Regions from separate parts of the Anaerobacillus sp. QJM3NY_32 genome, predicted to be linked through region 1. Evidence: riboswitches for the same ligand, from Rfam matches in the RefSeq annotation. Region 1 holds a riboswitch; each other region holds the start of a gene.
What was found. A riboswitch is a leader RNA that binds a small molecule or an ion and turns the genes downstream of it on or off. The one in region 1 is predicted to bind S-adenosylmethionine.
Positions count from the first base shown of each region.

Region 2: linked by a shared signal. The riboswitch ahead of AC0VYH_RS07325 (assimilatory sulfite reductase (NADPH) flavoprotein subunit) and the one ahead of metX (homoserine O-acetyltransferase MetX) in region 1 are both predicted to bind S-adenosylmethionine.
Region 3: linked by a shared signal. The riboswitch ahead of AC0VYH_RS14610 (YezD family protein) and the one ahead of metX (homoserine O-acetyltransferase MetX) in region 1 are both predicted to bind S-adenosylmethionine.

Region 1 is NZ_CM149684.1:3,435,608-3,445,683, reverse strand. It holds gene AC0VYH_RS17880 (anti-sigma factor domain-containing protein) at 1-1,030, shown strand, start outside; gene AC0VYH_RS17875 (TlpA disulfide reductase family protein) at 1,106-1,531, opposite strand; SAM riboswitch class I at 1,745-1,855, shown strand; gene metX (homoserine O-acetyltransferase MetX) at 2,006-3,094, shown strand; gene AC0VYH_RS17865 (O-acetylhomoserine aminocarboxypropyltransferase/cysteine synthase family protein) at 3,096-4,394, shown strand; gene ilvE (branched-chain-amino-acid transaminase) at 5,265-6,170, shown strand; gene ilvB (acetolactate synthase large subunit) at 6,544-8,265, shown strand; gene ilvN (acetolactate synthase small subunit) at 8,262-8,783, shown strand; gene ilvC (ketol-acid reductoisomerase) at 8,817-9,842, shown strand; gene AC0VYH_RS17840 (2-isopropylmalate synthase) at 9,829-10,076, shown strand, end outside.
Region 2 is NZ_CM149684.1:1,352,165-1,362,240, reverse strand. It holds gene AC0VYH_RS07350 (DUF1801 domain-containing protein) at 86-508, opposite strand; gene AC0VYH_RS07345 (site-2 protease family protein) at 778-1,257, shown strand; gene AC0VYH_RS07340 (MEDS domain-containing protein) at 1,431-1,988, shown strand; gene AC0VYH_RS07335 (threonine synthase) at 2,052-3,266, opposite strand; gene cysI (assimilatory sulfite reductase (NADPH) hemoprotein subunit) at 3,352-5,061, opposite strand; gene AC0VYH_RS07325 (assimilatory sulfite reductase (NADPH) flavoprotein subunit) at 5,086-6,909, opposite strand; SAM riboswitch class I at 7,073-7,184, opposite strand; gene AC0VYH_RS07320 (hypothetical protein) at 7,344-7,721, opposite strand; gene AC0VYH_RS07315 (ABC transporter ATP-binding protein) at 7,777-8,595, opposite strand; gene AC0VYH_RS07310 (MBL fold metallo-hydrolase) at 8,642-9,496, opposite strand; gene AC0VYH_RS07305 (type II secretion system F family protein) at 9,676-10,076, opposite strand, start outside.
Region 3 is NZ_CM149684.1:2,773,101-2,783,176, forward strand. It holds gene sat (sulfate adenylyltransferase) at 1-546, opposite strand, end outside; gene AC0VYH_RS14600 (inorganic phosphate transporter) at 571-1,635, opposite strand; gene AC0VYH_RS14605 (phosphoadenylyl-sulfate reductase) at 1,641-2,363, opposite strand; gene AC0VYH_RS14610 (YezD family protein) at 2,475-2,618, opposite strand; SAM riboswitch class I at 2,715-2,820, opposite strand; gene AC0VYH_RS14615 (NfeD family protein) at 2,937-3,593, opposite strand; gene AC0VYH_RS14620 (DUF1002 domain-containing protein) at 3,663-4,538, opposite strand; gene AC0VYH_RS14625 (hypothetical protein) at 4,720-5,055, shown strand; gene ispG (flavodoxin-dependent (E)-4-hydroxy-3-methylbut-2-enyl-diphosphate synthase) at 5,195-6,313, shown strand; gene AC0VYH_RS14635 (hypothetical protein) at 6,385-6,792, opposite strand; gene AC0VYH_RS14640 (hypothetical protein) at 6,952-7,530, shown strand; gene AC0VYH_RS14645 (Fur family transcriptional regulator) at 7,547-7,966, opposite strand; gene AC0VYH_RS14650 (metal ABC transporter permease) at 7,984-8,823, opposite strand; gene AC0VYH_RS14655 (metal ABC transporter ATP-binding protein) at 8,827-9,603, opposite strand; gene AC0VYH_RS14660 (lytic transglycosylase domain-containing protein) at 9,862-10,076, opposite strand, start outside.

The sequences.
Region 1 (10,076 bases):
AAATGACGCAGTTGCGGCCTATGTAAGCTTTGATATCAATCCAAGTATTGAGGTTGGAGTCAACTCCGACCTTGAAGTTGTTCAATATCAAGCGTGGAATTCGGACGGTGAAGGGTTAAACTTAGATCAAGAGGTAACGAACATGCCTCTAAGCGAATTTGGAGGGCTCCTAGTCTCGAAACTCGACAAAGAGGGGTATCTAACAGAAGATAGAAAACTGCTTATTGTCGCCTCAAATGTAGAGAAGAAAGAGCGTTATCAGGCGATTAAGGATCAGCTTGAGAATACGATTCAAGGAATAGAACAGAATGAAGCATTAGTCAATCAAGCAGTTGCTATTACAACCATACTTGATACTGACTATAGTACTCGAGCAAAAGCTATAGAAAATGGGATAACACCAGGAAAATATATGACTTATCTTGCTGCTGTTGATCGGGGAGCTACGTTATCAATAGAGGATGTACGGAATTTGTCTGTCAAAAACATGGATGAATTAGAGACCGAAAGCATGACCGCAGTGGAATCAAAGTCGAAAGATCGCTCTTTGGAGCTAGAAGATTCTGTCGTCCAGTTGAACGATAAGACGGTACCTAATCAGAATCGAGAAGATAGTGATTTAGTTCTTCAGGAGCCTGAGCAAAGCTCTTCTGATAAGGTTGAAAAGGTGGAGAAAGAACAAAAGAACACGCCTTCAGAACAAGAAACCAGTCCGTCAGATCAAACTGAAGACTCTAAAGATAACAACAAAGTGCAAAAAGATAAAATAGAGAAAAACGAAGACAAATCTAATTCTATAATAGCTAAAGAACAAGGCAAAGAAAAAAAGAAAGCTGAAAAAGTAAACGAGAAAATAGAGAAATCTCAGGAAAAATCGGATAAAAAAATAGAAAAAGCTCAAGAAAAAGAGGATAAAAAGGACAAAAAGAAAGACGAAAAGCAGGATAAAGACAAGAAAGACAAGAAAGACAAGAAAGACAAGAAAGACAAGAAAGACAAGAAAGATAAGAAAGATAAAAAAGACAAATAACGCAACATGCTATTATTTATTTTATTTTCATTATTTTAAGCCAGAGGGATCCCTCTGGCTTTTTTTATGGTGTGTTTATTTTGATGTCATGATGTCGGGCAATGCCTTTGCGATATCAAGAAATGATGATTTGTCATCAAACACATGTGCGATTTGATGATCTTGATTAAGCAATACAGTTGTTGGGACACCTGTACAACCAAATTTGTCGTAAGTTTCTCGTCCACTGTCTTGTAAAACGAGGAAAGGAAGATTGTTTTTGATCGTGAAATCTTTACCGGCTTCTTCTGACCGTTCACGACCTGTCACGTTAATTGTTAAGAATGCTAATGTATCAGTATCTGCATGCTGGTAGAACTGTTCTTTCATCGGTAAATCTTTCATACAATCGGGGCACCAGGAAGCCCAGAATGTAATCATAACTGGTTTCCCCCTGAAGTCCGTTAAGCTGATGATTTCTCCGCTTTGTACTTCTTCTAACGCAAAGGACGGCGCTTGCACTATCAATCACCTCTTCAAAATTATTCTAAGGCTACTCTATCAAAAATTCGATTCTAATCAAACTTAATACACTGTAGGCTCTGTTTCACGATAATTTGGATTAACTTAGACATTCTTTAAAAAAATGAAAAGAATGATAATTCCGAAAAAGTGTTTGACACTAATGCGACACCTTGCTAAAATAAACTCAATTAAACAAAAACAAAATATTCTTACTTATCTAGAGAGGCGGAGGGACTGGCCCTATGAAGCCCGGCAACCGTCAAACCAATTGTGGTTTGAAAAGGTGCCAAATCCTGCAGGAGAAATCCTGAAAGATAAGCGGAGCTGATGAATAAATCAAGCCTCTCTGTCTTTCGGAGAGGTTTTTTTATATTGAAGCGACGTTTTCTTATAGCATTGGTTCTAGATTTATGGCTCATTATTATAGCCTTAATGAATAAAGACGGATTGCTCGAAAGGGGTGATAGGGGTTTGGAAAGTGAGACGAGATACGAAGCTCAGAACGTATTGATTGGATCGTTCACACTTGAGTCGGGCGAGACGCTACATGAAGTAGAACTCGCTTATGAACGCGTTGGACCAGAAGACGCTCCCGTTATTCTTGTCTGTCATGCATTAACAGGAAATCAATATACAATTGGTGATTCGGAGCCCGGCTGGTGGAAAGGATTAATAGGAAAGGATGGCTATATCGATACTTCCGAATTTCAAGTTATAACGTTTAACGTTCTTGGAGGATGTAACGGTTCTACAGGACCGCTATCGATTAATCCAGTCACCAGAGAACAGTATAAAGCGGACTTCCCATTTGTTTCAGTGAGAGATATGGTGCACTCACAGAAAAAGGCACTTGAAGTGTTAGGTATCGATCACCTTCATGCTGTGATTGGTGGATCACTTGGAGGAATGCAGGTTCTTGAATGGGGTGCCCTTTACCCAGATGGAATGGAGCATCTGATTCCACTTGCAGTAACTCCAAGCTTAAATACGTATGGAATAGCTTATAACGCGATTTCTAGATTTGCTATTACAAACGATCCTGATTGGAAGGATGGATACTACGATCCTCATCACCAGCCAACATCGGGGCTTGCAACTGCAAGAATGATCGGTATGATTTCTTATCGGACAGATGAAATGTTTCAAAAAAAATTCGGTCGAGCGGCGATCGAAACTTCAGAAGAAAATCATAAAGAAGCACAGTACGAAGTGGAATCTTATTTACACTATCAAGGAAATAAGCTTGTAAGCCGATTTGATGCAAATAGCTATTTGTATTTATTAAGGGCAATGGACACACATGATATTAGTAAAGGGCGAGGTAATCTTATATCCATCATCAAGAACATTAAAGCGAGCATTCTTGCTATTGGATTTAAAGGGGATTTAATCTATCCTCCAGAAGATTTAGAAAAATTGTTTGCTCAAGCTCATTCTTCTCCGTTTTATTTAATCAACACGAAATTTGGTCATGATGGATTTCTCGTTGAGTTTGATAAATGGGGACCGCTTATAAAGGAACAAGTAACATTAACTAAAAATATCGAAGGAGTGAAGTGAAATGGCAGAGAAAAAATATAATTTGGAGACAATTGGAATTCATGGAGGTTTACAAGCTGATCCAGCTACAGGCGCAAGGGCTCTACCGATTTATCAATCGAATGCTTATCGATTTAATAATACTGATCACGCAGCCGATTTATTTGCCTTAAAGGAAGAAGGGTTTATCTATTCGCGCATCGGCAACCCTACAGTCGGTACACTTGAAGAACGTATTGCTCAACTAGAAGGTGGTGTTGGAGCACTAGCTCTTGCAAGTGGTATGGCTGCCATTACAACTGCCATTCTAAATGTAGCCAATAGCGGAGACGAAATTGTATCTGCTTCGACTTTATACGGTGGAACGTATAACCTCTTTTCTGCTACACTTCCGAAATACGGAATAAAGACCAATTTTGTTGATCCTGAAGATCTGGAATCATTTAAATCAGCCATTACTCCAAATACGAAAGCTATTTTTGCAGAAACGATAGGCAACCCGGGTCTACATGTATTAGATATTGAAAAAGTAGCAGATATTGCACATGAAGCTGGAATCCCACTTATTATAGACAATACATTTGCTACTCCGTATCTTTGTAGACCAATTGAGCATGGAGCAGATATCGTCGTTCATTCCGCCACAAAATGGCTTGGCGGAAACGGGTCCACAATGGGAGGGATTATTGTCGATGGTGGTAAATTTGATTGGAATTCACCTAAGTTCCCGGGCTTCACCGAACCCGATCACACGTACCATGGCATAGTATTCGCAGAAGCGCTACCCGAAGCCGCGTATATCGTGAAAGCAAGGGTCCAGCTCCTAAGAGATACAGGTGCTGCGCTTAGTCCATTTAACGCTTTTCAAATTGCCCTAGGTGTTGAAACACTCCATGTTCGTATGAAAGAGCACATTGCAAATACTCGAAAAATCGTTTCTTACTTAAAAGATCATCCGGCAGTTGAGTGGGTGAGCTATCCTGAAGATGAGGATCACGTATCGAATCAATTGGTGCCAAAGTATCTACCTAAAGGCGCTGGAGCTGTCGTCGTATTCGGAATAAAGGGAGGACGCGAAACCGGAGCAGGAATCATTAATTCAGTTGAACTTTGGTCTCATGTAGCGAACGTGGGAGACGCGAAAAGTTTAATTATTCATCCTGCTAGCACGACCCACCAGCAGCTAAGTGCGGAAGAGCTAACAGCTTCCGGTGTGCGAGATGACCTCATTCGTTTATCTGTTGGAATTGAACATATTGATGATTTAATTGCTGACCTGGATCAGGCCATTGCAAAAGCAAAAGTTGAAGCTAACGTATAATTCAGCACTAAAGCTCTCTTCCATTTGAAGAGAGCTTTTTTTAGTTTAGCAGTTTTTTACTTCATTAAGTCTAATGTTGAATGAGAGACTAAGATGGCTAGTCTTCAAAGCTCATCATATATACACATGACAACTGTAAATAAACATACAGAAAGAAAGCTTACCTTTTTGGTGATGCAATGGTCAATTACGAAAGAGGACTAAGCCGTTTGGTCGTTACTAGTTTAATCTTTTTTTTTTTCAATAAGTAAATCGAGTCGTGATTTTTTCTACTATGCTTTTTCATAAAAACGAGAGCTTCGCTATGATGCTACTCATTGAGATAGGTTTGTTGTTTCATTCAATTCGTATCAAATTGGATAAAATAATTAGAACAATCCAGGTTTATACTTGAATGAGTTATAGCTCAGTATAGGAATTCTCACAGAAGATAGCACTGCGTATGGCGTTGGCAGGTGTAAAGTATATAAGATATATTTAAAATTTTTTGGGAATGGTTTAAAGATCAGGAGAGGGCTTGGCCAAGAAAAGGTACAGATGGATCCAGATCTTTCTTTTAAATTTCCTTGTCATAAAACAACTAAAACTGTAAGCGTTTTATTGAATTTATAATTAAAAATTTTTCGTGTGATTAAATCTCACGCATACCAACGTTGTAAGCGTTTCCAAATAGATTGATATATCGAAATTATCAAAAAACTTATATTTTAGGTGTTGACCTTAAGTCCAAACCGGCGTAATATAATCCTCAATTAAACAAAGTATTCAAATAACTCAAACACACAATTAGGACCCCGGATTACGTTGGTCCTATCATTAAACACTAACGCTTTACTGCGTCTACTTAACAAACAGAAAGGAGTGAACAAGGTGAGTGAACAGTGGATCTACCTTAACGGAGAATTTGTGAAGAAAGAAGATGCCAAAGTATCTGTATACGATCATGGTTTTCTCTATGGCGATGGGGTATTCGAAGGAATTCGCATGTATGACGGAAATGTCTTTCGATTAGAACATCATTTACAACGGCTTTATGATTCAGCTCATTCAATTATGCTTAAAATAACGCACACTATGGAGGAAATGACCGCCATTATTGTGGAAACGCTGAAGAAAAACAACCTTCAGGATGCCTATATCCGCATTGTTGTATCACGCGGAGTTGGGAACCTGGGACTTGATCCTTTCACATGTAAGGAACCTCAAGTGATCGTTATTGCAGAATCACTAGCCTTGTTCCCTAAGCGATTATATGAAACAGGAATTGATATTGTAACGGTAGCAAGTAGAAGAAACCGATCGGATGTCTTAAGTCCGAAGGTTAAATCGCTCAACTATTTAAATAACATTCTTGTAAAAATCGAAGCGAATTTAGCTGGTGTCAGCGAAGCTCTAATGTTAAATGATCAGGGATATGTCGCTGAAGGATCAGCTGATAATATATTCATCGTAAAAGGCAATGTGATCAAAACACCGCCTGGATATGTTGGTGCATTAGAAGGAATTACGCGAAATGCCATTATGGAATTAGCAAGACAAAAGGGATATGACATGAGAGAAGAAACTTTCACACGTCATGATGTCTATGTTGCAGATGAAGTGTTCCTAACTGGAACAGCTGCTGAAGTTATTGCGGTCGTAAAAGTAGATGGTCGAGAAATTGGTGAAGCAAAGCCGGGTAAAACGACGAACGAGTTGCTTGGAGCATTTCGAGATATCGTCACTGTCGATGGTGTCAGTGTTTACCCTTCAAAACGAGACGTTCAAGCAGGATAATTCTTACAAAATAAATATCAATAATCGATGACGAGGCAAAAGAAACAGGAATTGGTATTAACCAGAGAGCCGGTAGTGGTGGAAGCCGGTATTACCCCCTGTATCGACATCCCCTCCGAGTGCTGATCTGAATCAAGTAACATAGGATCAGCCAAGTGTTCTAAAAACACTTGTTATCAAAACGAGCAGTTTGCTCATGAGGCGGCATCTTTTTGTCGCAAAGTAGGGTGGTACCGTGAAGTCTTTTCGCCCCTATGGACCGTAAAAAAAGCGGCGTAGGGATGAGAAGGCTTTTTTTTATTAGTAATAAACAGTGAAATACGCAAACCCGTTATCGAACGGAGGCGTGCAACACAATAAAGCATTGGAGGGTATGAATATGCGGGCGAAGGCTAAACCAGAAGCCGAAGCGGTAACAGCGGAAATGACCGGGGCAGACGTATTGATTGACTCTTTAAAAAAAGAAAATGTTGAAGTTCTCTTCGGATATCCGGGAGGAGCAGTTCTTCCGATCTATGATGCACTTTATCGATCGCCAATTAAACACATTCTCTCAAAGCATGAACAAGGTTCCATTCATGCGGCTGAAGGATATGCGAGGGTTAGTGGGAAACCTGGTGTAGTTATTGCAACATCAGGTCCAGGAGCAACAAACCTCGTAACGGGGATTACAGATGCCATGATGGATTCATTACCACTGGTTATCTTCACTGGGCAGGTTGCAAGTACGGTGATTGGTACAGATGCCTTTCAAGAAGCAGATATTATGGGAATTACAGCACCAATTACAAAACATAATTATCAGGTGCGTGACGTTCAGGATCTACCAAGAATTATTAAAGAAGCGTTCCATATTGCAACAACAGGACGTCCCGGTCCAGTTCTAGTTGATATCCCTAAGGATGTGGCGAACAAAACCATTTCACCCGGCTATGATTCTACTATTCATCTACCCGGCTATCAGCCAACTTTCTCGCCAAACATTTTGCAGATCAAGAAGCTCGCGGATGCGGTTGGTGCAGCAAAGAAACCGGTGATTTTAGCTGGAGCTGGTGTTCTCCACGCGAATGCAGGAAAAGAACTCGTCGCTTTTTCTGAGAAGCATCGCATTCCAGTCATCAATACATTACTTGGTTTAGGAAGCTACCCTGGCAATCATCCTCTATTCCTTGGAATGGGAGGAATGCACGGAACGTACACAGCGAATATGGCACTTTATGAATGTGACTTGTTAATTAGCATTGGTGCACGATTTGATGATCGATTAACAGGTAACCTTGACCATTTTGCCATTCATGCAACGGTTGCTCACATCGACGTTGATCCTGCAGAAATTGGGAAAAACGTTCCTACTCAGATTCCAATCGTATCTGATGCAAGAGAGGCATTGAAGAAGCTTCTAGATATTGATTCACCAGTTCCAGATACAGAGGATTGGCGTAAGGTGCTAACTCAAAATAGTGAAGATTTCCCACTTTGGAAGAAAACATCTTCAACGGAATTTCTTCCACAGCGAGTAGTTGAACTCGTGCATGAATACACGAAGGGAGACGCTATTGTTACGACGGACGTTGGTCAACATCAAATGTGGGCGGCTCAGTACTACGCATTTGCAGATGCCAACCGATGGGTAACATCTGGTGGACTTGGCACGATGGGCTTTGGTTTCCCTTCCGCGATTGGAGCACAGCTCGCATTCCCTGAACAAACGGTTGTGGCTCTTACAGGAGACGGGGGATTTCAGATGACATTACAGGAGCTATCGACTCTGCAAGAGTTAAACCTTCCTGTGAAAGTAGTCATCATGAACAATCAGACGCTTGGAATGGTGAGGCAGTGGCAGGAAGCTTTTTATGAAGAACGCTATTCTCAATCCCTTATACCTGTACAGCCAGATTTTGTGAAGCTTGGTGAAGCTTACGGTATCCAATCTTTTAAAGTAACCAATGAAGAAGAAGCAAAAGTTGTTTTTGAAGAAGCCTTTTCTCACCGAGATCCAGTTTTGATCGACTGTAGAGTAGCTGGAAAGGAAAATGTATATCCAATGATTGCACCTGGTAAAGGGCTTCATCAGATGATTGGGGTGAAACCATGAAACGAATCGTAACTGCAACAGTGATTAACCAAAGTGGTGTTCTAAACCGCATTACGGGGTTGATGACCAAGCGGCAATTTAACATTGAAAGCATAACGGTTGGTCATACCGAGACAGAAGGGGTATCCAAAATGACCTTTGTCGTTAATGTCGACGGTGATGCGAAGATTGAGCAGCTGATCAAACAGCTCAATAAGCAGATTGATGTTTTGAAAGTAACTGATATAACGGATCAAGCTATCGTTGTCCGAGAATTAGCGTTAATTAAGGTGATAAGTAACGCCCAAATTAGAAGTGAGATTTCAGGAATTATTGAGCCGTTTAGGGCTTCTATCATCGATGTCAGTCGAGAGAGCATTACCGTACAAGTAACGGGTAACTCCGACAAAATTGAAGCGATTCTAGACCTTCTTAGGCCATATGGCATTAAGGAAATGGTTCGAACAGGTATAACGGCTTTCCCAAGAGGAAGTCAAAAGTCAGTAACAGATTTGAAGCAGTATTCCATTTTAAATTAACTAATAAACCTAAATATGAAGGGATGAATGAAAATGGCAAAAGTATACTATAACGGTGATATCAACGAGGGAATGCTAAAAGGAAAGAAAATCGCAGTAGTTGGTTACGGATCTCAAGGTCATGCGCATGCACTAAATCTTCGCGAGAGTGGTTTTGATGTAACAGTCGGCTTACGTAAAGGGCGTTCATGGAATCAAGCAGAGGAAGATGGTTTTGATGTAAAAACAGTAAAGGAAGCAAGTGATGAAGCAGATGTTATCATGATTCTTCTTCCAGATGAGTATCAGCCTGAAGTGTACAAAGAGGAAATCGAACCAGGTCTTCGTGCTGGAAATGCGCTAGTCTTTGCTCACGGGTTTAACGTTCACTTCAATCAAGTTGTACCCCCATCAGATGTGGATGTTTTCCTTGTTGCTCCAAAAGGACCTGGACACCTTGTAAGAAGAACATTTGAAGATGGTGCAGGGGTTCCAGCACTATTCGGTGTTTATCAGGACGTATCTGGTAACGCAAAAGAGCTTGCACTAGCTTATGCAAAAGGAATCGGCGGTGCTCGTGCTGGGGTACTTGAAACATCCTTCAAAGAAGAAACTGAAACAGATCTTTTTGGTGAACAGGCGGTCCTATGTGGCGGATTATCTTCACTAGTAAAAGCTGGATTTGAAACGCTCACGGAAGCGGGATATCAACCAGAAGTCGCTTACTTCGAATGTTTGCACGAGCTAAAGCTTATTGTTGACTTGATGTATGAAGATGGTATTGCTGGTATGCGTTATTCGATCTCTGACACAGCTCAGTGGGGGGACTTCGTATCTGGACCACGTGTTGTTGATGCTGATACAAAAGCGCGTATGAAAGATATTCTTGAAGATATCCAAACAGGTAAATTTGCGAAGGGCTGGATCCTAGAAAATAAACTAAATCGTCCAGAATTCCACGCGATCAACGAGAAAGAGAAGAATCATCCAATCGAGCAAGTAGGAAAAGAGCTTCGTGCGATGATGCCATTCGTGAAACCAAAATCAAAGAAGGAAGTGGTTGCCAGTGCGAAAGATTAATGTATTCGATACAACGCTTCGTGACGGAGAACAGTCAGCCGGAGTCAATCTGAATGCATTAGAGAAGCTGGAAATCGCGAAGCAGCTTGAGAGACTTGGAGTCGACATTATGGAAGCAGGCTTTCCTGCTGCTTCCAAAGGTGACTTCCAGGGTGTGAAGAACATTGCTGATACTGTAAGGGATGTATCCGTTACTGGTCTTGCGAGAGCGAATATGAAAGACATTGATGCAGC
Region 2 (10,076 bases), 2.1 Mb from region 1:
TTGATATTTCACCAATTGGCTCATCGTACCATTCTCTCTAGCAATATAAATTATTATGTTTCCGCCTTACTATGCAATATCTACCTTATTTTTCTGGGTACAGCTTTTTCAAATATTCGACTGATTGACATATTAGCTCTTTAAGTACTTCAAGATCAATGTCCGCAAGCTTATTTACATAAACACAGGCCTTCCCTGTTGTATGTTTTCCTAATCGAGCTAAAGCATCCTCGCGCTCTGGTTCTCCTTGAGCGAGATACAAACTAATCTTAGCCTTCCTAGGAGAAAATCCAACGAGCGGTGCATCCCCCTCATGTCCCGTAGCGTATTTATAATGATAACTTCCGAACCCAATAATACTTGGTCCCCACATTTTCGCTTCATACCCTGTCGTTTCAGTAAAAAGATCTAACAAACGATAGCCATCCTCCCGCTTCTTTGGATGATCAACGCTTTCGATGAATTCAATCACACTGTTATCCGTTTCTTTCGTTTTCAGTTCATACATCAAAATACCCCCTTTATTTCTTCACCTTTCACTTACTATTTACTCCGCCCTTTCGTTAATTCCTTTTTATTTTCCTTAGTTCAACAATCGCAAATTTCGAAAGCTTATTACTGCTATGCCCTTACAAGTAAAGATGTATCAAAAGCATTTCTTTTATTACCGTTTCATGTTTCTTATCGAAAATCAGTTAGGAAACGAGTAAATCGGGAACGTTCCTTTTTATAGTCATACCAAACTTTAGTTGATACTTACATCTCGGAGGTATAACCATGTTTACTTTAAATGATATTCCCATGTTCTTTGTGAATTTCTTCATTATTCTACCAATTGTCACTCTTGTCCATGAAGCGGGTCACGTGCTCATAGCGCGGCTATTTGGAGGCAAAGTGAAATTTTGCATCGGTACAGGACGCACGCTCTTTCATATAGGACCGCTGGAAATTAGAAGAAAGTATTTCATGGAAGGCTGGTGCCAATACGAAGAATTAACCTACAACAAAACGTGGGCACACGTTGCGATCTATTTAGGTGGCAGTCTATTTAATCTCATTGTGATTTTAATCATTAACTACTTGATTACCTCAAACACAATACCTGTAACGCTGTTTTTCTATCAGTTCACATATTTCTCTATCTACTTTATTTTCTTCTCACTTATGCCCTTCCGTAATGACAATGGCAGACCTAGTGATGGGATGGCCGTATTCGATGTTCTTCGATACGGAAAATCCGTCGATCCAATTGATTAAACGTAAAGGATAAAAGCCAAATTCTGTTCTCACACAGAATCTGGCTTTTTTTCATATCGCACCATCTTTCTCACCTTTACCGAAATAAAAACCTCATGCCTACTCATACCGCCATGTATCTCTTCGAAGAATTGTAGTAAAATAAAAGTAGAAGAAAACGAAGGGGTGATCACTTGACTAGCAAGATGAATCAGCTGTTCGAGGAGCAAAAAAGTGTTCATGTGCTTTATGCCTACCATGGGATGAAGAATTACCTCGAACAAGTCGTTAGTTATACTGAAAAAGGAGTCGCGAACGGAGATTACGTCATCTTAATCGAAAATGATCGCCTGTATCCGATGATTGAGAAAGAATTAACCTCAAGGTTAACGGCTAACGAAATGAAGTTTGTCCACAGAGTGAACAGCTTCGACTTTTACTTTTCTAGCGGCAGTTATCATCCTCCTGCTATTCATGAATATTTCAAAAAGACCGTTCAACCTTATGTGGAATCTAATCTCTCCTTCCGCTCATGGGCACATGTGGAATGGGCCTCGATGGAAGACCCTCTTCACCTTATAGAAGACTTCGAAAAAATTGTAGACGAAGCAGTTAACGATCTTTCCTTCCCTCTTATTTGTGCATACGATGGAGAAAGAATGCCTGATTACCTCATTAACATTTTGATGGAAACTCACCCTTACGTGTTAATGGAAGAAGAATTTTTCACTTCAAAACAATATTTAGCTTAAATAGAAATGCACCCCTCTAAGAAAATCTCAGAGTGGTGCATTACCTTTGGTATGGCTAAGATATTAGACGTTGATTCTTTCATTCGTCTCCATTGTTTTCACATTTACTTCAAAAGCATCTGGATATTTAATACCAAGGCCCGTATTTAAACAAATAACCTGTTCATTTTCTTTGATCCAATTTCGTTCCCTTAATCTTTCCGCAGCAGCGAATGTACTCGCTCCTTCGGGACAAATAAATTGCCCTTCTAACGCAGCAACTTCTCGCTGAGAGATTCGAATATCTTCTTCAGAAACAGCAACGGCACACCCGTCTGTTTGATAGATCGCATCCAATACAAGAAAGTCTCCGATCGCTTTAGGTACATTGATACCAAACGCATGCGTCGTTGAATTTTCCCAGAACTCAGACTCAGTTTTTCCTTCTTCGAATGCCTTCACAATAGGGGCACACCCCTCCGATTGCACAGCAACTAATCTTGGAAGCTTTTGATCCTTAATCCAACCAAGCTTCTGAAGCTCAAGAAACGCTTTATAGATCCCAATAAGACCAACGCCACCGCCTGTTGGATAAAGAATTACATCAGGAAGCTCCCAATTCAGCTGTTCCGCTATTTCATACCCCATCGTTTTTTTACCTTCAATGCGATAGGGCTCTTTTAGGGTAGATGCATCATAAAATCCTTGCTCTTTCACGAGATCACCAACTATTTTACCAGCGTCACTTATTAACCCGTTGACTAGATAAAGATGAGCACCAGAAATACTCACTTCTTTTCTCGTAATCTCAGGTGCGTCAACAGGCATAACGATATGAGCGTCCAACCCAGCCTTTGCTGCATAAAGTGACCAGGCAGCTCCAGCATTTCCATTTGTCGGCATCGCAAGGTTCTGAACGCCAAGCTCCTTTGCCTTCGAAATGCCGACTGCCGCTCCCCGAGCTTTAAATGAACCCGTCGGCACCATTCCCTCGTCTTTTATGTATAAGTTTGAGAGATTCATTTTCTGACCAAGGGATGGTAGTGGCAGGAAAGGGGTCATCCCTTCTTCAAAACTAACTTTATTCTTTTCTTCTTTAACCGGAAGTAATTCATGATAGCGCCAGAGCGACTGTTCTCGTCCGGCAATCATTTCCTTTGTAAGACACTTTTTCACCTCATCAAGATCATATTCGACAAGAAGTGGTGAACCACAAACACAAAGCTGTTGAATCGTATCTGAATCATATGTCTCGTTGCACTTTGGACATGATAAATGACAAACCATACTATATGGCATTGAAGCACCTCCGACAATTTAGTAAAAGACGTGTTGAAACCCAAAGTTCACACGCTGATGAACTTCGGGCTTCATTTCGATATAACTAGCTATGAAAATCAAGTCCTGATCGCACTTCTTCAACATATCCTGCTCGAATCACATAATCACCGAAATGCTCATCTACCTCTTTTTCTTTCGCATAGTTAAATAGAATCGGTTTTAATGACGCAAGGATTTCTTCTTCGCCAATGTTTTCTTTATAAAGCTTGCTGAGACGATCCCCAACGAACCCTGCTCCCATGTACATATTGTACTTACCAGGTGCTTTCCCAATAAAGGCAATCTCCCCAAGCGTCGGACGTGAGCAGCTATTTGGACAACCTGACATGCGGATCACGATTTCTTCTTCTCTCAGTCCCGCTTCATCCACGATCTCTTCAATCTTATCAATGAGAGAAGGTAAATATCGCTCTGCTTCTGCCATCGCTAGACCGCATGTTGGGAACGCCACGCAAGCCATCGAATTACGGCGCAGTGCTGAATTTTGTTTCCCATCTGTAAGACCGTATGTTGCCACAAGCTCATCAATCTCTGCTTTCTTTTCTTCTGATACATTCGCTATAATGAGATTCTGGTTCGGCGTTAGTCTGAAATCTCCTTCGTGAACCTTTGCAATTTCACGAAGCCCTGTCATAATCTGATAATCTTCTAAATCCACAATACGACCATTTTGGATAAAGAGCGTTAAATGCCATTTGCCGTCACCCTTCACCCATCCATAGCGATCACCATTATGATCGAAGTGATAAGAACGAGCTTCTTCTAGTTCATAGCCCAGTCTATTATTCAATTCGTTCCGAACCCAGTCGAGTCCTCTTCGATCGATCGTATATTTGAAACGAGCGTTCTTCCGCTCTGACCGATTGCCATAATCCCGCTGAATTGTAATGATTTTCTCAGCAACATCAACAATCTTTTCGGGTGTACAAAATCCAATCATTCGGGATAGCTGAGGATACGTACTTGTGTCTCCATGCGTCATACCCATGCCGCCGCCTACCGCGACATTAAATCCTTGTAGCTTGCCATCTTCAAGAATCGCAATAAAGCCAAGATCTTGTGAGAAAATATCCACATCGTTTGATGGAGGGACAGCGACCCCAATCTTAAACTTTCTTGGCAAGTAATGTGGGCCATACATCGGCTCAATTTCCTCTTCTTTTCGATCAAGCACTTTTTCTTCATCTAACCAGATTTCATGGTACGCTCTCGTTCTCGGTAAGAGATCATCGCTTAACTTCCGTGCCCATCCATGCACCTCGGCATGAATATCCGATTGATAGGGATTGGCATTACACATCACATTCCGATTCACGTCACCGCATGCCGCAAGAGAATCCATCAGAACCTGGTCCATTGCCTGAATGCTTTTTTTCATATTCCACTTTAAGATCCCATGCATTTGGAACGTTTGGCGCGTCGTTAGCTTTAACGTCCCATTTCCGTATTGATTCGCAAGATCATCCATTACTAGCCATTGCTCTGGGTTAGCTACTCCACCAGGTAGTCGCACTCGAACCATAAACTGATAAGCTGGTTCAAGCTTCTGCTGTTTTCGCTCCTGACGAATATCGCGATCATCTTGCATATAGCTCCCATGAAATTTTAATAGTTTTGTATCTGCGTCTGGGATGGAAGCGGTGATGGGATCCGCAAAGCTTTTCACAAGCGATCCGCGTAAGTAATCACTTTCGTCTTTGATTTTCTCCATTTCACTCGGTTTGCCGTCTTCTGTTACCGTCTTTTTCGACATGATCAATCTCCTTCCCTGATGCGCTTAGTACACATCGCGCTGGTAGCGTTTCGCGTTACGTAGATCTGCAAGATAAGCTTCTGCTTCTGACTCACTGAAATTCCCCTGTTGCTCTAAGATGTTAACGAGTGCCACGTGAACGTCTTTTGCCATATACTTTTCATCTCCACATACGTAGACGTGCGCACCCTCTTGCAGCCACTCGTATAGTTCTTTACTTCGCTCGAGCATGCGGTGCTGAACATACACTTTCTCTTCTGAATCACGAGAAAACGCCACGTCCATACGAGAAAGCACCCCATCTTTCAACCACTTCTGCCATTCGACTTGATAAAGAAAGTCTGTGACAAAATGCTGTTCACCAAAGAATAGCCACGTTTCTCCACTTGCGCCACTTTCTTCTCGCTCTTGTAAGAATGCCCGGTACGGCGCTACGCCAGTACCTGCGCCTATCATAATGATAGGGGTGTCAGGATGATCCGGAAGTCTAAAGTTTTGATTTCGCTGCACATATACTGGGAGTGTATCCCCCGCTTGTGAGCGCTCTGCGCATTGGCCAGAGCATACGCCCGTACGAGCTCGACCATGTGCATCATACCTTAGTGCCCCAATTGTGAGATGAACTTCATCTGGATTTGCCTTTGAACTGCTTGCGATCGAATAAAGACGAACCGGAATTTTGCGCAGAACGTTTACAAACTCCTGTGCCGAGACGGTCCACGGTCCGTAGTCCTTCACCAAATCAATTAAATCTCTACCGTAAAGGTATGTTCTTAGTTCTTCGCCTTCCGCTTCAACCATGCGCTTAAGCTCAAAACTTGATGTCAGCTCTGCAATCTTCTTGAGCAATGGCTTTGTGAGACTCGTAATCTCATATGTTTTCGTTAAAGCTTCTTCAAGTGGCTGAACGTCACCCTTTTTGTTCACCATAACCTGTTCTTCTCGCTTCCAGTTCAGTTCATCGATTAGCTGACGGACAAGAGCAGTATCATTCTCCGGGTAAATACCAAGGCTATCACCCGGCTCATAATCAAGGTTCGATCCTTCAAGATCAAGCTCAATGTGCCGTGTTTCTTTATTCGATCCACGTCCATTCAAATTAACATTCTCAAGAATTTCGGCTTTGAATGGATTCGTTCTGGAATACGTCTGATTCGACTCATCAGGTTTTGTTTCAGAAGTCGATTCTCTCGTAGACTGATCTTCTTTCAATACTCCCGTCACGCCTTCGAACCACTCTTCTGCCGGCTCTTCGAAATCAAGATCACAATCTACACGAGGATAGAGCCTTGTTGCACCTAATTCTTCAAAGCGCTTGTCAAAATCTTTCCCGGTTTGGCAGAAAAATTCATAGGAGCTATCACCAAGTGATAAGACTGAGAATCTGAGACCATTTAATTCAGGGGCTCTCTTACTTTGAACAAAGTCATGGAAGCTTAACGCATTATCAGGAGGATCGCCATCTCCGTGGGTGCTTGTAATCAATAATAAATCTTCTACTTTTTTAAGCGACTTTGGCTTAAAATCATCAAGCGATGAAAGGGTAACGTTGTATTTCTCGTTTTCCAATCGCTCAAAGAAAGATTCCGCTAGTGACTGACAATTGCCAGTATGTGAGCCATAGAGAATCGTAAGCTCACGTGTTTTTGCTTCTTGTTTAGAGAATGCTTCTGAAGCAGAAACACCTTGAGCAACCGTCTCAGTAGCTGCCGCAGCTTCAGAGCTACCTGGTACGGAAAGGTATCCGCTCAGCCATATTTTCTGCGTCTCATTTAATGTTGGTAAGAGACGATTTAAAAGCTCCGTTTGTTCTTTGTCAAAAGGGCTATTCACAACCTGTAACTGCAATACTATCCACCTCACAATACTCAAATTTAATTCAATGTAATTAAAGTAGTTTACTCGGAATTAATAGCAAATTAATTCGTCTGCATTCCCCCTAACCCATTCAACACAAAAAACCTCTCTTCTCAAAACATAAGAAGAAAGGTTTGTAAGTACGAAGCCAGTCTTCTTATCTTTCAGGATAAACCTGCTGGATTTGGCACAGTATGAGATGAAGGATCATCTCATCGGTTGCCGAAGCTTCATAGGGCCAGTCCCTCCACCTCTCTTGATAAGAAATGTTGCTATCAAATTGTATATGACAATGATTGGTTCAAATGTTATCTCGAGATCGAATAAAAGTCAATATATTATTAGAAAATTATCATCATTCAATTAACTAAATGGCGATAACACCAGCCATCTTCATGAAAAATAATCCAAATGATTCAGGTCTTTTATCCCTGCCGTTGTCCCTCTTGTATCCTATTCCGCATGCGCATGAAATCAATCGTATTCGCCATGACAAGAGATAGAATCATAAGAATCATCAACCAACTGGAGTAGTCAAAAGGCAGCACCAACAAGAGAAAAGCTATGAAAGAAAAAACGCAGGAGCGAATGACATGATCTTTAAATGTGACGTTAACTTTTTTCCCACGTTTCCATTTCAACAAGTTCACCGCAATACCAAATATCGATAGAAGCATGCATATGACATACGCCCAGAGTGGAAGGTCGTAACTCACTATAAAAATGGTAGACGATAGAAACAGCGTCAATACCGTATATCGAATCGCAATTTCTTTATGGGTTAGCGAAGCAAAATCCTTCAATACATACCTCCTTTTGACGATGAACGAATTTGGCCATTTTTGAGATACACGGTCCTTATGCAGATGGATAAGCTGGCTTCATCTCATTTGAAATCACCTGAACCCAAGGTCGCTCTCTGTTCCACGTCACTTCTAAAGGGACGCCCATACTTTTACTAAGATGTTCAGCTGTTAACACATCTTTCTTCTTGCCATTCACTGCAATTCGACCATTTTCCATAATCATAGCGTGAGTGAATACGGGACAAATCTCCTCAATATGATGAGTGATATACAATATGGTTGGACCCTCTTCCTCTTTTCCAAGGCGTTCAACCTGAGCTAATAACTGTTCGCGTGAATACAGATCAAGTCCGTTGCACGGTTCATCTAGAATAAGAAGCTTTGGCGAAGACATCAAAGCTCTCGCTATCAGGACTTTCTGCTTCTCACCTTGAGAGCAAATTCGAAAAGGTTTACCGCGTAAATGAGCAATACCCCATTCCTGCATCATCTTCATCGCTTGCGATTCTTCCTGTTCCGTCACCTGCTCATAAAGTCCAGCTGAGGCAAACTTCCCGCTAATCACAACATCTGTCACTTCCTGCATCGGAGAGATACGCTCAGTGAAAGCGTTGCTCACCCAGCCAATAGATTTTCTAAGTTCACTCAAATCAGTTTTTCCAAGACGATACCCCAATACTTCAACGACGGGATCATAGCGAAGCAGTGGCCAGATCGAGCCGTGAATTAACTGAAGTAGTGTCGTTTTACCTGATCCATTTAATCCGATAATGGCCTGATGCTGGCCTTTCTCTACGGAAAAAGAAATATCGGATAAAATCATCTGTTTCTCACGTGTGTAATAAGCATTTTCTACATGAATGATTGCCATACATCCCACTCCGTTCTTTGAAGAAAGTCATTCCAACTAGCGCTTTTTACATCGTATACCCGTTAGCAAATTCTTGAATCACTTCAAGCTCCTCTTCGCGTGAGTCTCTGCCAACGTTATGCTCATACAACTTTTGCATACGTGTAACATCACCATTGCACTCCTCAGTAATAGAAGCAACAGCACGTAAAAGGTTCACTTCGTTCTTAAAATCCTCCTTAGAGATTGCCTCCCCGTGTGATAAGATGAACCATTCTGCCTCAAAGCTTTCTAACTGATCAAGCAGTCGATTTGTTATGTTAACAGTGTAGTTGACTTTTTCTGAAAAAATATCAGGATAAAAGCAGTCTCCAAGAAAAAGGATTTTCTCTTCCTTCATATAAATCACAACCGAATCAGCCGCGTGATCGCCCCCAACAGGCTGAAGAATACACGTGACACCACCAAGATCAATCTCCATTTTCTCACCAAACGTTACATCTGGTAGCGTAATCGTAATGTCTCGAGAATCCACAAATTCCTTCTTGATCGCATTTGCACAAAATTCAATTTCAGTGCCTTCTTTCACCCGCTCATCCAACTCATCATCAGACCATCCTAATGGAATAAGCTTACTAATTTCCTCTTTCGTCTGATGCGAGGATAAGGAGACAGCATCTTTCAGCGCTGATAGTCCAAAGATATGATCCCAATGCCAATGAGTGAGCGCGACCATGTCCGGTTCCTTGAATCCTTTTTCCGATAGTTCTTTTAGAAAATAACGAGCATGGTCCTCTGAATTCCCAGCATCGATCATCAGAGACTTTCTATCTCCAATCACCATTCCTAGAATCGGTCGGTCCGTTTCGGAAACTGGTGTTTGATAGTAAAAGCGATTGCCAATTTGTTTAATCTGTTGCATTTATTGTCCTCCTTAAAATACAAACCTCGATGAAATTTCTTATTTCCATTTTATCATTTTGAAGTTTTGTATTCGTATTTTTTCTACTACATACAAAAATAGACACCTCCAAATGGAAGCGTCGTTTAGGAAAGGTGATTTTTTCGCATTGCAGTAGAAATGGAGGTGTTCGTCTTCTCTTAACCAAAGCCATCCACGACGATTTTCACTACCATCGGTCCAAGGATAATGATAAAGAGGGGTGGAAAAATAAAGAGAACCATAGGTATGAGCATTTTCACTGGAGCTTTCATCGCTTGCTCGCGTGCTCGTTCACGTCTCTGTTCACGAATGCGTGCCGTAATATTTTTAATAACTTTTGACATTCCGATTCCAAGATGATCGGCTTGAATAATCGACATCATCACACTTTGAAAATAATCTGAAGGAACACGTTTTTTCAGATTATAAAATGCTTCTCGTCGCGATTTCCCTCGCTTCATCTCATCTAATGCCTGACTAAACTCATCCGCAAGTGGGCCAGACTTTCTTGCACATACATTTTTGATCGCCCCTTCAAGTCCTACGCCTGCTTCAAGAA
Region 3 (10,076 bases), 660 kb from region 1:
TTTCTTCCAGCCCTGACGTTCAAAATACTCTCTTGTTTCAGATGGATCATAATGATAGCGGTCAAACTTGCCTTTTTCGGTTCTTTTAATAAGCGTAATTCGTCCACCAATGTAAACATCTGGTCTATCGTAAACTTTTTTCACTCCTGGATGTTCACTGTCCTCTGTTAAATACACGTGGCGCCCCTCCACTCCCTTATCAGGAGTATATTTGGATTCCACTTCTATTGTGCCGTACACAGTCCCATTATTAGTTAACTTCACTTTATCACCAATTGCGATCTCAGCAGCTCGTTCGTGCGTAACTGGCAACGTAATAGGAATGCTCCATGGCAACCCGCTTTCTAATTTGAGGTGATGAACGACTGACGTATACTCATTTTCATTAAGAAAACCAGTTAACGGACTATACGCTCCTGTTCCGATTAATTCCAGATCACTTAACGCAGTAGCGTCTAACTCAATTTCTTGAATAATCCCATCAATTTCAGTATTAGGTTTGTAACGGTTAATCAATGTTCCTCCATGCGCGTTAATTGTTGCCATCTTAATCCCTCCAAATTGAATTTATTATAAGCTTCCTTCGTCTTGTAATGTTCTCTTTTGAGAGCGAATCGATCGAATTAAACTTCCTGACCCAAGCGTCGCTAGAATAACGCTGCCAATTGCAATTAATGTATATAAATCACTTTCTAAAAAAAGTTTGATCATACTATAAGAAATAACTAAAGAAAAAACCGGTGAAACTGCCCAAACTTTAATCATTCGCGTAATGACATCTTTCTGCCAAAGCTGAAATCCATCTTTAGCAGTTCCGATACCAATGATCGATGAGGTGGTAATCTGGGTAAGCGGCACCGGAATCCCAAATAAGGAAGCTCCAATCACAAGTCCAGCGCTCGTACCTGATATAGCACAACCTTCACCAAGTGAAAATTTTGTGATGCGATAACCATTCGTTTCAATGACACGTTTACCAAAAACTAAAGCACCTAAAGCAACAAAAGCTCCCCCAAAAAATGCGCCGTGAGAAAGGGATAAAACTCCCGCTCCAACTAGCGGTCCAATCGCATTTGCGACGTTATTCATTCCCGCTGAAAAGGCTTCTAGAAAACCGGCTACAATTAAAAAAATGGTGAGTGGCTTTTGCCACTTTGAAGTAAGATTGATTCTTTGTTTTAAAAGACCAAAAATTTTCCCAACACTGAGAGCTGTCGCAAAAGCAATAACCGGTATAACGATCCACAACAACATAATGAACATCACATTCTGAAAGTACAAAGCACGGTAAGCAATACCAACTCCTACCACTGCGCCCACAGTAACTTCACTTGTTGATAATGGAATCCCCATCATATTTGCTAGAAAGAGCGCTGTTGTAGCTGAAATAAAAATAATCAAGATAACCTTTAGACTGAGTACGGAAGAAGGTATAATGCCACTCCCCATTGTTTTAATAACATTACCTCCACCTAATGTGGCACCACCAACAATCCCAATCGCACAAACACTCAGTGCTACGCTTCTTCTTTTAATCGCTCCAGCCCCGTAAGCCACTCCCATCGATGCCGCAGCTCCACTAGCCCCAATATTCATAGCAAAAAAGAGAGCCACTGTAATAACTAGGGTTGTCATGACCGTCACCGATTTGGTGCTGAATCAAAATGCAAGCCGCATTCCGTTTTTTCCTGATTTGCCCATCTCCCAGCTCTAGAATCACTACCTTCCAATACTCTTTCAGTGCATACCGCACATCCTATACTTGGGTACCCTTTATCATGAAGAGGATTGTATGGTAAATCCTTTTCGTACACGTACCTCCAAACATCTTTCCATGTCCAATGAATAAGTGGACAAACCTTAATCGACTGAAACTTATCATCTCTATTGAAATAATTTGTCTTTTGTCTGAGTGGCGACTGCTCTCTCCTTAAACCTGAGATCCATGCACTTACATGATCTAATTCTTCATGCAATGGTATGATTTTCCTCAAGTTGCAGCACTGTCCCGGGTCTCGCTCCCATAGAGCATCCCCTTTACTTAATGCCTGTTCTTCGACCGACTCCTTTGGTTGCTTTAACTTAATATTTAGAGATGGATATTTAGCTTTCACTTTATTAATTAGCTCATAAGTCTCATCAAAATGGAGACCTGTATCCAGAAAAACAATCTTCGCGTTCTGGTTTACCCGGGAAATCAAATCAATTAGAACGACACCCTCAACACCGAAACTACAAGCATATACAATATCATCTTGGTATATTTGATACGCCCACTCCAGAACTTCAAGAGCCCCTTTCGTTTCTGATTCAACGTCGAATTCAGGTTCCTTACCCGACCAATTATTATAGAACCAATTCATTTCTAACCCTCCCAATTCCGATCAAGGAAATATATTTAAAAGTTTAAAAAAAGAGGCGGTTCTAACCTTTAGGGTTAGAACCGCCTCTAGTTTCTCTAGTCAGCGCCAATATTAAAGTCGTTCTTTTTCTTTTCTTTCAAGTTGAACAACTTTCCCATCTTGAACAACAAGCGTAATTGACCCAAATTTTAACGAACTTAGCATTCGTTCTATACGTACAGCAACGTCTGAAAAATTCTGGTCTTTCGTTCCCATCATGCAACCTCCCTTAGTCATAATAATCATGAGGAGAAGCTTATAAATGAAAAAAGCCTTCCCAAATTGGAAAGACAGATCAGGTTACCTTAATTCACCTTATCTTCCAAAATGGACTCCATTTTGCTGGAAGTAGCACCTTGCCAATCAGGCAGGTTGCTGGACGTCAACGGGCCAGTCCCTCGGTCTCTCTTGATAAGTTATTTTCTAAATCTTAACTATTATCTAACAATATGTCAACCCTAGTTTAGAGATCGGGATAAAGGGATTAGAAAAGAATATGAAAAAAACCCCGAATCTATGACTCGGGGACCATTTTTAAATTGGATGACGTTTACTTTCTTCTTTTTTCTCTTCTATTAAGATACGCGTACCATCTACAGACGTAATAACTACTGCCGTATCCTTGTCGATCCAACTTCCAACAGAAATGGCGCTGTACTTTTTCTCATTGACTTGTATTGTTCCACTTGGTCGAAATGGAGTAATTGTCATAGCCGATTCTCCAACTAAATTCTTATACTCAGCGTTCATGGAATTATACCCCATTTCACTGCTTAACCGATCCTTTAACGTCATTTTCGTCCACATAGAACGTGCGGGGAAAACACGCAAAAACAGGAATGAAGCAGCCGTACCAATTAAAAAACCACTAGAAACGAGAAGGCCATAAAGGAAAGTCGGAGAAGGAATGGCTACGGCTGTAACCATCATAATTAATCCAATCAAACCAAATGTACCATCATTGAGTAATTTCCCATCAAGAATAACTAAGCCTAAACCAACAGCAAACACAAGTCCCATCCAGAGAATTGATGATAAAGAAGTAAGATGGAAACTAAAATAAAATGTGAGCAATAGTATTCCGATCAATCCAAAAATACCTTTTACACGGACAAGTAACTCAGCAAACAAGAATAGCACGCTAAGTAAAACGATAAGAAAGCCAACTGCTGGCAAAGATAGAATCTCCATCCTCGCTCCCTCCTTTTCCTTCTTCTCTTATACGTTCAAAAGGGAAGAAAGTTTCAGTCACTTGTCACCTTACGATTGAAATACCCCTTTTATTCCATCAATAATCGCAATAAAGAAATCAATGATTTTTTGAATAAATGACTGTGTCTCGTCTTTATTTAAAAACTCGTCCAGGTTTTCTCTCGCGTGCTGCAACTGACTCTTCATTTGATCCCAATCAATATCAAGATTTTTCATTCGATTAAACAGTGCAACAAGACCATCCAACTCATCTTGAGTCAATTCAATACCTGAATCGTTAGCAATTTGTTTAATAACTGTTCTTAAATCATCTTCCGTCTCAGGTGGGTTTGTAGCAATTTCATCCTTAATCTTAGTCATTAGCTCTGTTGCTTTATCTGCGCCAATACTATCGCTCAATTTTGCAGTAGTGACAAGCTCTTCATTTGCTACTTGTTTTTGCTCCTCAGGTATCACTTCATCTGTGCTTAACTCATAAGCTTTGATTAAACCAGTTAATGCAGCCGTACCTGAAACCTCCATTGGTGCTGTCACATAAACATCAGCATCTTTTACTCCAGCTGTTATTAAAGCATTTGCGTACATTTCATCTGTTACCCAATTAATATTTTTTGTGTCAACGCTTAAACCAGCATCTTTTTCACCAATGGTTATGGAAGAAGAAGATAAGGCGCGGGTACCGATTAGCGCTTTACTTATATAATTCCCAAGATATTTATGCTCTTCTTCATTTGATACCGTTACCGTCATTGCATTTTCCGGAGCTTCCATTTCATCAACTAGCTTCTGTTTTTGCTCTTCAGATAGATCTTCACCAAGTGTAACGATGACATCACCGACGCTCGCATCCGCTTGTGCCACCATAGGAATAATAGACATCATTAACACCATCGACAATAAAAACGGCAATCCTTTTTTAAGCATGTTTTGGTCTCCTTTTAACGTGGGGCTCTAATGAAGAGTAACTCAGTTAATCTCCCCATCTCTTAATATTCTACTCGACACTCGATCGAAAGAAAAGATAATTAACTAGGAAATCTGTCATATCATGGAAGGACAAGCATATCGTAGTACAAAGGAAATCATTCTGAAGGAGTTGCGAGAGATGCGAAAACTATTGTTAAGTTCCCTATTTCTGCTTGTCCTTCATACAACTTATTATGATTTAACAACAGGAACTCTTACAAATAACAGAGCTATTTCAGAAGTATCAGAAGCAGTCGAAGTGGGGTCACCTGAAAAAAACTCTCCCTATGTGGTTTATAAAATAAATGCTGGCGATACTGTTCTTTCTTTAGTAGAAAAAGCGAACGGCTCAATACCGGTTCCGATTGAAACGGTCGTTCACGATTTTGAAACATTAAATAAAATTCATCCAACTCTTATACAAATTGGGAAAGAATATAGGATACCAACTTATGACCAAACATCTGCTCAATGATTATTTCTTGTCAATAGCTCTCTAAAGTTGCTACAATGGGATAGTATTACAGATGAGTCTTATTCCCTACAAGGGAGTATATAAAAGCGATCTAAATCATGAGGTAAGCAATCCTACATGTAAAAGGAGCGATTTTCGCATGAATGAAATTACCCACCGTAGTCAAACTAGACCTGTTAAAGTAGGTCCTTTAACAATAGGCGGTAACGATGAAGTTATTATTCAAAGTATGACAACAACCAAAACTCACGATGTGGAAGCAACAGTTGCTGAAATCAATCGTCTTGAAGAAGCTGGTTGTCAGATTGTACGAGTAGCTTGTCCAGATGACAGGGCAGCAGATGCAATCCCTGAAATCAAAAAGAGGATTAATATCCCTCTTGTCGTTGATATTCACTTTAATTATAAGCTAGCACTAAAAGCCATTGAAGGTGGAGCAGACAAGATACGTATTAACCCTGGTAATATTGGACGTCGCGAAAAAGTGGAAGCTGTCGTAAAAGCAGCCAAAGCAAAAGGCATTCCGATTCGCATTGGCGTTAATGCTGGTTCACTTGAGCGAAAAATCCTTGAAAAATACGGCTATCCTACAGCTGAGGGAATGCTAGAAAGTGCCCTCCACCATATCAAAATTCTTGAAGACCTTGATTTCTACGATATCATCGTCTCCATGAAAGCTTCCGATGTTAACCTTGCAACTGAAGCATATGAACTGGCAGCACGTTCTTTTAATTACCCACTGCATCTCGGAATTACAGAGTCAGGCACTCTATTTGCAGGTACAGTTAAAAGCGCAGCCGGTCTTGGTGTTATTCTTTCAAAAGGAATCGGAAATACGGCACGTATTTCTCTTAGTGCGGATCCGGTTGAAGAAGTAAAAGTAGCTAGAGAGCTTCTTAAATCATTTGGACTTGCAGCGAATGCAGCCACATTAATTTCTTGTCCAACTTGTGGTCGTATCGAAATTGACCTTATTTCAATCGCAAATGAAGTCGAAGAGTACATTTCAACGATCAAAGCACCTATTAAAGTAGCCGTGCTTGGATGCGCAGTGAACGGTCCAGGTGAAGCGCGTGAAGCTGATATCGGTATTGCAGGTGCACGTGGTGAAGGTCTCCTCTTCCGACATGGTGAAATTATCCGTAAAGTTCCTGAGGAAACCATGGTAGAAGAGTTGAAAAAAGAAGTCGACAAAATAGCAGAAGAACATTACAAGAAAATGGCAGAAGAAAAAGAGAAAGCTGAAGCTAACTCTTAATTCTTTTTCTTAATCAAAGAAGAAAAGCCAGGCACTTTTAAAGTGCCTGGCTTTTCTATTAAGGTTTTCAACTAAAAGAACGGTGCGAAGAATAAGCTGATGATCATTGAAGCGGCACCAACACCAATCGCCCATGATCCGAGCGTTGTTAGTCCCTTTCTCCTAGCAACAAATCCTACGACGATTCCCGCTGCTCCAAGAATGACGGGAAGTATGAACAAGGAAATAACCGATAAAGCAAGAGCAGCTACACCCACTCCCACTCCTGTTCGATCCTGTTCTTGTCTTTTAGCTTCAAAGTGTTCATGATGCTCCTCAGCAGTTGGACGTTCATTTTCAGGCGACTGTAAATAAGGACGGTCTAATACACCAGGGGCTACTTCAGCTGCAGCTTCCTCAAGATATTCCTCTTCCGATTCGCTGCGAACTTCGCGCTCCTCGATAAAGTCCAGATCGTCATCATGTCTGTCTTCTGTCATATACATCCCTCACTTTACCTTGTTGTGGAGCATGATTAGTATTTGTCAGTGAGTGTAAGAATATGTTCGTTCAATCAGTAAGATAATCCCAATTCCTTCTTATTGCCTTTCTTTTCTATGATATGATGAAAAGAGAGCAAATCAAAAAGGAGTTTTATTATGACGATCAAAAGACTAGGACTTGATATTGATGGAACTGTAACAAGTCCTAAAACCTTTCTTCCTTATTTAAATTCTTCATTTAATAAACAATTATCCTTACATGATATTACACAGTACAATCTTGCTAACCTTCTCGGCATTCCTCAAAAAGAGTTTTTTGAGTGGTTAAAAATAAATGAAGAGAAAATTTACGCAAATGCCCTTATCGCAGATCAAGCTCATCCTATCCTAGAAGAATGGAAAGTGGATTATGAACTTTTCTACATTAGTGCAAGAGGGGATCATTTACTCAACACAACAAAAGACTGGTTTACATCAAATGCCGTCCCTTATCATCACATCGAACTTATTGGAAAACATGATAAAATTGATTCCATTAAAGAACATAGCGTTGACGTTTTTTTTGAGGATAAATACGATAATGCATGTGCAATTGCAGAGGAATGTGAGATCCCAGTGATCCTTTTTGACACTCCATACAATCAGGGAACAGTGCCTTCTAATGTATCTCGATTGGAAACCTGGCCAGAAGCTCAACAGTGGCTTAAGCACCATAATAAAAGCGGAAGAGCATAACTATGCTCTTCCGCTTTTAGGCATATGCCTGACATGCACCACAACGACCGTACACTTCAAATTTATGTCCTGTTACTTCAAACTCAGAGTCCCCTACTGGGATGTTCTCCATTGGACATGATTCTATTTGGCGAGTTTTACCGCAATCCAGACAAATGAGATGATGATGATGCGTATTCGTTGAACAGCTAAGACGATAGCGCTTTTCACCGTTCCATTCTGTCTCCTCTAATATCGTTAAATCCGCAAACAGAGTTAAATTTCTGTAAATCGTATCAACACTCATCCCGGGATAGCTTTCTTGCATATGGTTCAGCACATCTCTTGCTGAAAGATACCTCTTTTCTTTGGCGAAAAGAGTGACGAGATCCTCCCGTTTTTCAGTGTATTTATAACCTTCATCCTTTAAAATACGCAATGCTGTAGAGACATTCATATATCCACCTCATTATGTTAAGATTTCCACTGTTTTAATCTTTTGAATAGAAGAACGAACAACAAGATCAACGCTGATAGAATAACAATTGTTCCACCAGGGGCAATATCTAGATAATACGCCAGAACCAGTCCACCAAGAACCGCAACTTCTCCCAAAATAATGGAGTATGCGATTGTTTGCTTAAATCCTCTAGCAATTCGAATACTTGCAGCAACAGGAAGCGTCATAAGCGCCGAAACGAGTAGTACACCTACAATCTGCATCGAAACGGCAATCACGAACGCGACAAGTAAAATAAAAATGAAATGAATCCACTTTCCTCTAACGCCTGATACGATTGCTTGCTCTTCATCGAATGAGAGAAAAAATAGTTCTTTGTATAATAAAATCACAACAAGTACGACAATAATCGTTATCACTGCCACAGCCATTAAGTCACTTCGACTAATGGCAATGACGCTTCCGAATAAATAATTAAATAGATCAGAATTGAATCCATCTGCTAATGATAAGAATACGACCCCAAGTCCAATCCCCCCAGATAAAGTAATGGGGATCGCTAGCTCTTCAAAATGCTTGTACACTTTTCGCAGTTGCTCAATAAATAACGAACCCGCTGCTGAAAATCCCATTCCCATATAAACAGGATTAACGCCCTGCCAGAATGTAAAATACTTACCTAGTAGTAAACTAGCAGCTATTCCTGCCAAAGTAATATGTGATAAAGCATCCGCTATTAACGCCTGTCTTCTAACAACAATAAACACTCCAAGTAGCGGCGCAATAATTCCAATTAATATGCCAGCCAAAAAAGCGTTTTGCAAAAACTCAAATTTCCATAAAGCTTCTATCATTTTCTAAATGCCTCCGTGATCATGGTCGTGACTTAGAACGTGAACATGATGGCCATAAAATCCAGATAGTTCACGATCATTAAACTGTTCAAATTCATTTGTTTCACCATGAAAGTGAAGGGTTTTATTCAAACATGCCACGTGCGTTACTTTATCCGTAATCGTACCGATATCATGTGTCACAAGAAGCAAGGTAATGCCATTCTCCTGATTAAGCTTACCAAGAAGTTCATAGAAATCACTCGTTGAATTAGCATCTACCCCCACCGTAGGTTCATCAAGAATAAGAATTTCTGGTTTACTGACAAGCGCTCTTGCAATAAACACTCTCTGCTGCTGTCCACCAGAAAGTTCTCCAATATTACTTGATGCATAATCACTCATTCCTACTTGTTTGAGGGCCTCCATAACTGCTTTTCGATGCGCTGCTTTCATAAATTTGAATAATCCAAGTTTACTCGCTAATCCCATCGAAACGACTTCAAATACAGAAGCAGGAAATCCTGAATTAAAACTATTTGCTTTCTGAGAGACATAACCGATTTTGCTCCACTCATGGAACTTATTCATCTTCTTGCCGAATATATTCACTTGTCCCTTTTGAGGCTTCAATAGTCCAAATATGATTTTAATTAAAGTTGATTTACCTGAACCATTCGGACCTACAAGTCCTACAAAGGCTCCACTAGGAATAGAAAAAGTAATGTCTTCAAGAACATATCCATCCCCATAATGAAAAGAGATATTCTGAAGATCAATGATATTTTGAGAAGTTGCCATAAATAAAACCTTCCATCTATAAGAATCATTACGATTTACATTATGTAGTATACCTTACATGATGAACATTTGTAAATTTCCTTGATGATATTCTATCTCAGATAACTTATTGTAGTCGCACCCCCCGTAATTTGATTGGTCATAAATCGTATAGGAAGTTCCTCAATAACATTAAATGGCCACAGCTTTCAGACTTGAAAGCTGTGGCCATCTTTACGCTTCTTCGGAGAAAGAAACGAAGGTGCTTTTAAGCTGTGTTTACATTTCATGAAGGCTAGCCATCTCCTGAATCTCTTCTGAATAGCTACTTTTCGGTGTTCCTTTTTCTGCTACATAAGCCTTCAATCCGCCGATGCCTCGGTTATAAGCTGTCAGAGCTTCATCCCAATTCTCATATTTTTCATAAAGATAATCAAGATAGGTGACGGAAAGTGTTATTGAAAAATAAGGGTCAAATAGCTTGTCCTCTGAAT